DNA from 3 places in the Abyssisolibacter sp. ZYX002 genome. Region 3 is predicted to be linked to each of the others. Evidence: a T-box and tRNA genes for the amino acid it is inferred to sense, from the RefSeq annotation. Region 3 holds a T-box; the other regions hold tRNA genes.
What was found. A T-box is a leader RNA that pairs with one kind of tRNA and senses whether it is charged. The one in region 3 lies ahead of leuS (leucine--tRNA ligase), so its partner is inferred to be a tRNA-Leu.
Positions count from the first base shown of each region.

Region 1: it has a tRNA-Leu gene. The T-box ahead of leuS (leucine--tRNA ligase) is inferred to sense a tRNA for this amino acid. The anticodon was not compared.
Region 2: it has a tRNA-Leu gene. The T-box ahead of leuS (leucine--tRNA ligase) is inferred to sense a tRNA for this amino acid. The anticodon was not compared.

Region 1 is NZ_JARMXH010000009.1:62,294-64,577, forward strand. Features, by position in the region: gene tig (trigger factor) at 1-878, opposite strand, end outside; tRNA gene P3X86_RS18470 (tRNA-Leu) at 1,258-1,341, opposite strand; gene P3X86_RS18475 (M20 family metallopeptidase) at 1,503-2,284, opposite strand, start outside.
Region 2 is NZ_JARMXH010000008.1:53,072-55,355, reverse strand. Features, by position in the region: gene P3X86_RS17880 (L,D-transpeptidase) at 1-765, opposite strand, end outside; tRNA gene P3X86_RS17875 (tRNA-Leu) at 899-985, shown strand; gene P3X86_RS17870 (GerAB/ArcD/ProY family transporter) at 1,030-2,112, opposite strand; gene P3X86_RS17865 (GerAB/ArcD/ProY family transporter) at 2,184-2,284, opposite strand, start outside.
Region 3 is NZ_JARMXH010000003.1:324,775-327,058, forward strand. Features, by position in the region: gene nadD (nicotinate-nucleotide adenylyltransferase) at 1-36, shown strand, start outside; gene yqeK (bis(5'-nucleosyl)-tetraphosphatase (symmetrical) YqeK) at 42-626, shown strand; gene rsfS (ribosome silencing factor) at 658-1,008, shown strand; T-box leader at 1,072-1,260, shown strand; gene leuS (leucine--tRNA ligase) at 1,287-2,284, shown strand, end outside.

The DNA of each region.
Region 1 (2,284 bases), on a different contig from region 3:
GTTATAACATTGTTTTCTGTCTCACCTTTAGCTCTTTTATCAGCTTGCTCATCTAATCTCTTCTTTGAATCTGCTTTAAGCTCATCTAAAGTATCAAATTCACTTACATCTTTAGCAAACTCATCATCCAACTCTGGAAGTTCTTTTTCTTTTATTTCATGTATTTTAACTTTAAACACTGCTTCTTTTGATGCTAATTCTTCCGCTTGATAATCTTCTGGGAATGTTACCTTAACTTCCACTTCTTCTTCTTTTTTCTTACCTATTAGTTGATCTTCAAACCCAGGTATAAATGATCCTGATCCTAACGTTAAGCTATGATTTTGAGCTGTTCCACCTTCAAATTTTTCTCCATCTATTGATCCTTCAAAGTCAATAGTCAATATGTCGCCATCTTTTGTTTCTCTATCTTCTACTTCTATTATCCTAGCATTCTGCTCTTGCATTCTCTTGATATCATTTAAGACATCTTCATCTGTTACAGTGTACTCTGCTTTTACTGCTTCTACACCTTTATACTCGCCTAATGTAATTTCTGGTTTAACGTCTACCTCTATTTTAAACTCTATTGCTTCTCCTTTGTTAATATCTTCAAAATCTATTGAAGGTCTATCAACTGGATGTAAATCTAATTCTTCTATAGCTTTGTCATAAACCTCTGGCAATACGAAGTTTATAGCATCTTCGTAAAATACTTCTATTCCATACATTTTTTCAATTATAGCTCTTGGAACTTTCCCTTTTCTAAATCCGTTAATATTAAATCTTTTTCTGTTTTTTATATAAGCTTTTTGGATTCCTTTCTCGAATTCATTCCACTCAACTTTAATACTTAAAGTTACTGTATTTTTTTCTTTTTTCTCAATTTTTGAACTCATAATTGCTCCTCCTCCTGAGTTTTGTTTATTTATATTAGCGAACATATTTATACTTCTATTAGTATATTCAAATAGCTCATACAATGTTATACCCATCAAATTAGTATAAGCTTTATATATATATGCTTAAACATCCCTAGTTATTAACGTATATCGTCAACTTAAAATTAACCATTACATTATATCATAAAAATTTTTTCTATCCAATAATAATAAATATTATATTTATTTTCTGATATTTGGCAATATTAATTCACTTTATACATTAAAAAAGCCTTCTTTTGCAATAATTAAAAGATGACTCCACAACAAACTACAAATTAAAACTCTAAATATTAGAAAAAAAGCCCATGGTATAACCATTGGCTTTGAAATGTTATGGTGCGGGAAAAGGGACTCGAACCCCCACGCCAAGGGCACTAGATCCTAAGTCTAGCGCGTCTGCCAATTCCGCCACTCCCGCTAAATCTGTTTTTGCCAATACTGACATTGATTATTATACGATTTATTGTAGAGTTTGTCAACACTTTTTTTTAAAAATATAATACCAAATTAAATAAATATATACTATTATAGAGTTTGCTCTAAAAAAGCTTCAATTACACTATTTTAATTATTTATATTTTATTTTTCTTGATGTTCATTCTTTATTTTCATAAATAATTCTTTATCTTCTATAACGTCAACAGCAACTAACACAAGTGCACCTATTGTCTTACACATTTGTTCGTTAGCATATGTTGATATAGAAGCTTTTGCAAACTCTTTTGTATGGCCTACAAGTTCTCTTGTGCTAATACTGAAATATGGATGTATTGTAGGACATACATGGCTTACATTACCAGCGTCAAGTGATCCAAAATTTTCACTCAATTTTGAAATGTGTTCTACCCCCATTTCTTTTATTTTCTGCTCAAACAGGTCATTTAATACTGAATTTGTGACAAGATTATCATATGATGTCTCATAATTTGTTATGTTAACTTTTGCACCTGTAGCTAAGGCAGCTCCTCTAGCACAATTTTTCACTTTTTCTACTAAATCTATTAAATAACTCTTAGTCGTAGCTCTTACATAGAACTGTGCTACTGCATAATCAGGTACTATATTAGCAGCCTTACCTCCATCTTTTATGACTCCATGTACTCTAGCATCATGTCTGATATGCTCTCTAAGTGCATTTATACTATTAAATGTAGCAATTACTGCATCTAATGCATTAATACCTTTATGAGGCTCTGAAGCTGCGTGAGCTGTTCTTCCAAAGAATTCAAACTGAACTGCTTCCATAGCTAATGATCCTCCACTTTTATAGTATTTATCAGACGGATGAGCCATAAGTGCTACATCAATATCATCAAATGCCCCTTTATCAACCATTACAACTTTCCCGCCACACGTTTCTT
Region 2 (2,284 bases), on a different contig from region 3:
GCTATATATATCAACATTAAAATATTTCTGTATGTCCTTTTTATTTACATAGTATTTTTCTTCTCGAAGCTTAATATCACAGGTAATATACTGTTTATTAATAAATAAACACCACTTATCACTAAACACTACATCTCTTTTTTGCACTTTTTCTATTAGCTCTTTAATTCTAGTTTCATCTAATTTACTTAATAGATTATTATTACTTAATGTATTTATTATTACATCCTCATAATTTTTTAAATTTTTATATTCATCTATATGTGCTTTTATTATAGGATTATTGCCATTTATATCGTGCATAATTTTTATCGGATTGTATTGTATATTTACTGGTGTCCCCTTAGTTGTTATACTATATATTTCCTGCACATCTCTTTCAAACATTCTTATACATCCTCCTGATGCATATGATCCAATTGATTCTGGTTCATTATTCCCGTGTATCCCATAATGATATTTAAAGCTAATCCATCTGCTTCCAAGTGGATTTTCTTCGCTTCCTCCTTTTATTCCTAATTTTTTATAATACGGGTTTTTAGCTTTATTTAATACTTTAAAACTACCTATGGGTGTCTTTGATATAGCTTTACCTACTGCTATTGGATATTCTTTTATTTCTACACCTTTTTTTATAAATAATGTTTTTTGAGCAACATTTATTATTATTTCTCTGGCAATATCTCTATTCGATCCAAAACTTAAATTATTTGTAAAAATAATCATATAAATAAAAAATAATACATAATAAGCTTTTTTATTCATAGCTACACCTCCATAATCCCACCTATTAATTCTATTTTTTATTTATAATTTTTATGATTATTTCTTAAAATCACTTGACTTAAGCCCTCTAAATATGCTAATATATTATTTGTCACTACGAAAGCTAATTTATGCCGGCGTGTCGGAACTGGCAGACGAGACAGACTCAAAATCTGTTATCCGTAAGGGTGTGTGGGTTCGAGTCCCACTGCCGGCACCATAAAAAACTTGATACATTGCGTATCAAGTTTTTTTATACTATCTCTATTCTCTTTTTAACCGTTTTCTTATTAGCCCTGCTACTAAAATAAAAATTGGTACTATTATTAAAAATAAAAGAGCATAATAGATGTAAATTTCAAATATATATTCGTTATATGACATTATACTCTCAAAATTAAAATAGATGAACATCAATGCTATTAATATAATTGGTAATAGTATTTTTTTATAACTCCTTAGATCGAAAACCTTTTGAACACACATACTCGTTGCCATTAAATATACACTGATTTTAACAAATGTTGCTACTGTAAAAGATGTAGCTGCTAATATTTCACCTCTTTTTAAGAATCCAATCTCTATGTGCTTTGCAACTCCATATGATATAAAAGTTAAACTTGTTGCATAATTTTCTCCAAGTACCATTATTATAACACTAGACATTGCAAGCATGTATACACCTGATAATAGTGTGCTGGTATAAAGTATTTTTTTTACTTTCTTAGTTTTATATGAATGTAACAATACAATTAAGAACATTAGTATTTCGCCGTACGGATATATTACTAGTTCAAATGTACCTTTTATAACAGGTTTTATTCCATTATTTAGTATAGGTCTTAAGTTCTGCACATCCGTCTCTTGAAGAAGAGCTATTGCCGTAATTATAATATAAGCGTATATAAAAATAACAAATACCCTACAAATCTTTGCCAATGGATTTATCCCTCTTCTACATACCCATACACAGACTATAGCCATAAGCCCTACTGATAAAATACGAGGAGTTTTATCAAAGCTTGTAACTGATATAAAATGTAATACATCAATCAAAACTAGAACTGTTAAATCAAAACAATACACGCCGTATATCGCTATTAATAGCTTACCAATTCTTTTGCCAAATACTTTCATTATAATATCAAGGAAATTGCTATTTGGATATAGTTTTAATAGATTGACATATGCTACCATAAGTATCAATGAAAGAATTGTAGCTATTATAACTGATATCCATACGTCTTTTTTAGCTGAGAATCCAGATGCTAATATTGAAAATTCCCCGACCTCAAACAATACTATTATAGCTATAGCTTCTTTATAATCTACAAGTTCTTTCTTCATTTTAATCTCCAATTAAAATATTTAATAAATTGATCTAAGTTTGGTAGCTAATTATTTTTTGATAGTTTATTTTAATCGTGTCTTTTCTTTTTAAAATGCTTTTTTATTAATCCTGCTAAATAAATTAAAACAGGTACTATTATTAAAAATAGAAAAGCATAGTAAATGTAAA
Region 3 (2,284 bases):
ATATACAGGAATGGGCTATATGTAGATGGGAGTTGAAATAGTTGTATGAACTTATAGATAAATATAAAGAAACATTAATAAAAGACATAGGAAAAAAACGATATGAGCATTGTGTTAGAGTGATGGAAACTGCTAAGAAAATGGCTGGGGCATATGGAGTTAATGAACAAAAAGCTCTGGTAGCTGGATTGTTGCATGATTGTGGAAGATATATAGACGAAAAATTACTATTACAAAAATCAAAACAATATAATATATTAAGTAGTAATAGTTTTGAAAATTCCAAAGAGTTGTTACATGCTAATCTAGGAGCATATTTAGCTAAGCATAAATATGGTATTGACGATGAGGACATACTAAATGCTATAAAATACCACACTACTGGTAGAGAGAATATGAGTAACTTAGAAAAAATAATATTCTTAGCAGATTATATTGAACCCAATCGAGTATTTGAAAGAGTTAAAGAAATTAGAGAACTGTGCTATGAAGATTTGGATATTGCAATGTTGAAATCACTAACTAATAATATCTTGCATATAATTAATAATAATAGATATCTAGATATTAGAACTGCCCGTGCGAGAAATTATTTTCTCACAAAAATCATTGATTTACAGTATTAATGTACTATATAAATAATTAGGAGGTCGTTTTGTGACGGATGTTAAACACTTATTATCTGACGTGCTTGAAGCTGTTCATGAGAAAAAGGCTTTTGATGTAAAGGTATTAGACATTACTGGTTTAAGCTCAATAGCTGATTATTTTGTAATTTGTAGTGCTAATAACGAAAGACAAGTACAGTCAGTTGCAGATGAAATAGAAAAAGAAGTAAAAGATAAAAATATAGATATAAATTTAGAAGGCTACAGAAATGGAAGATGGATATTAATGGATTTAGGAGATATAATAGTTCATATATTCCATAAAGAAGATAGAGATTTTTATAACTTAGATAGACTATGGGTAGATGCAGTTAATTTAGATGTTGACAATATGATATAAAATCTGTATAATATTTTTAATAAATTTATTATAAAGATGATATAAAGATAAAGGATATAATCTGTATCGTTAAAGAGTATTAGGATATTTATAATTTTAGAGAGTCGGTGGTTGGTGTGAACTGGTATTATAAATTTCTGAACTTGCTTTAATAATTTAGATACAGATGGTTAGTCACCATTACAAGACTACCTAAGAGAGCCATATGGCTAATAAGGGTGGTACCGCGGGAAAATACTTCTCGTCCCTACAGATTAGAGGGATGAGAAGTTTTATTTATGTACAAAATTCTAGGAGGGGTTAGTTTGCCTTATAATTTTAGTAAAATCGAAAAATATTGGACCAAAGTTTGGGATGAAAACAATACATTTAAAACTAAAGAAGATAGTTCAAAAGAAAAGTTCTATCAGCTTGAGATGTTTCCATATCCTTCAGGAAAACTTCACATGGGACATGTTAGAAACTATTCTATGGGAGATGTAGTTGCAAGATTCAAAAAGATGAGAGGGTTTAATGTACTGCATCCAATGGGATTTGATGCATTTGGGCTACCTGCTGAGAATGCAGCAATAAAGCATGGGGTGCATCCTGATAAATGGACAAATGAGAATATCAAAGAGATGAAGAATCAATTCAAAGAGATAGGATTATCTTATGACTGGGACAGAGAGGTATCAACTTGTCATCAAGATTATTATAAGTGGACACAATGGTTATTTTTAAAATTCTATGAAAAAGGACTCGCATATAAAAAGAATTATGCAGTAAACTGGTGTCCATCATGTGAGACTGTATTAGCTAATGAGCAAGTAGTTAATGGGCTTTGTGAGAGATGTGATTCATCAGTAACTAAAAAAGAACTAGATCAGTGGTATTTTAAAATAACAGATTATGCACAAAGACTACTAGATGATATAGATAAGTTAGATGGTTGGCCAGATAAAGTTAAAGTAATGCAAAAGAACTGGATAGGAAGAAGTGAAGGAGCGCACGTTCAGTTCAAGATAGCAGATTCAGATAAAGCTTTAAAGGTATTTACAACTAGACCAGATACAATCTTTGGAGCTACGTATATGGTACTCGCGCCAGAACACCCATACGTAAAAGAATTAGTAGCAGGATTAGAGCAGGAAGATGAAGTAAATGCTTTTAGAGAGAAAATGAATCATCTATCAGAGATAGACAGAACATCAACAGAAGCTCCAAAAGAAGGTATATTTATTGGAAGATATGCAATTAATCCATTAACAAATAAACAGATACCAATATATATAGC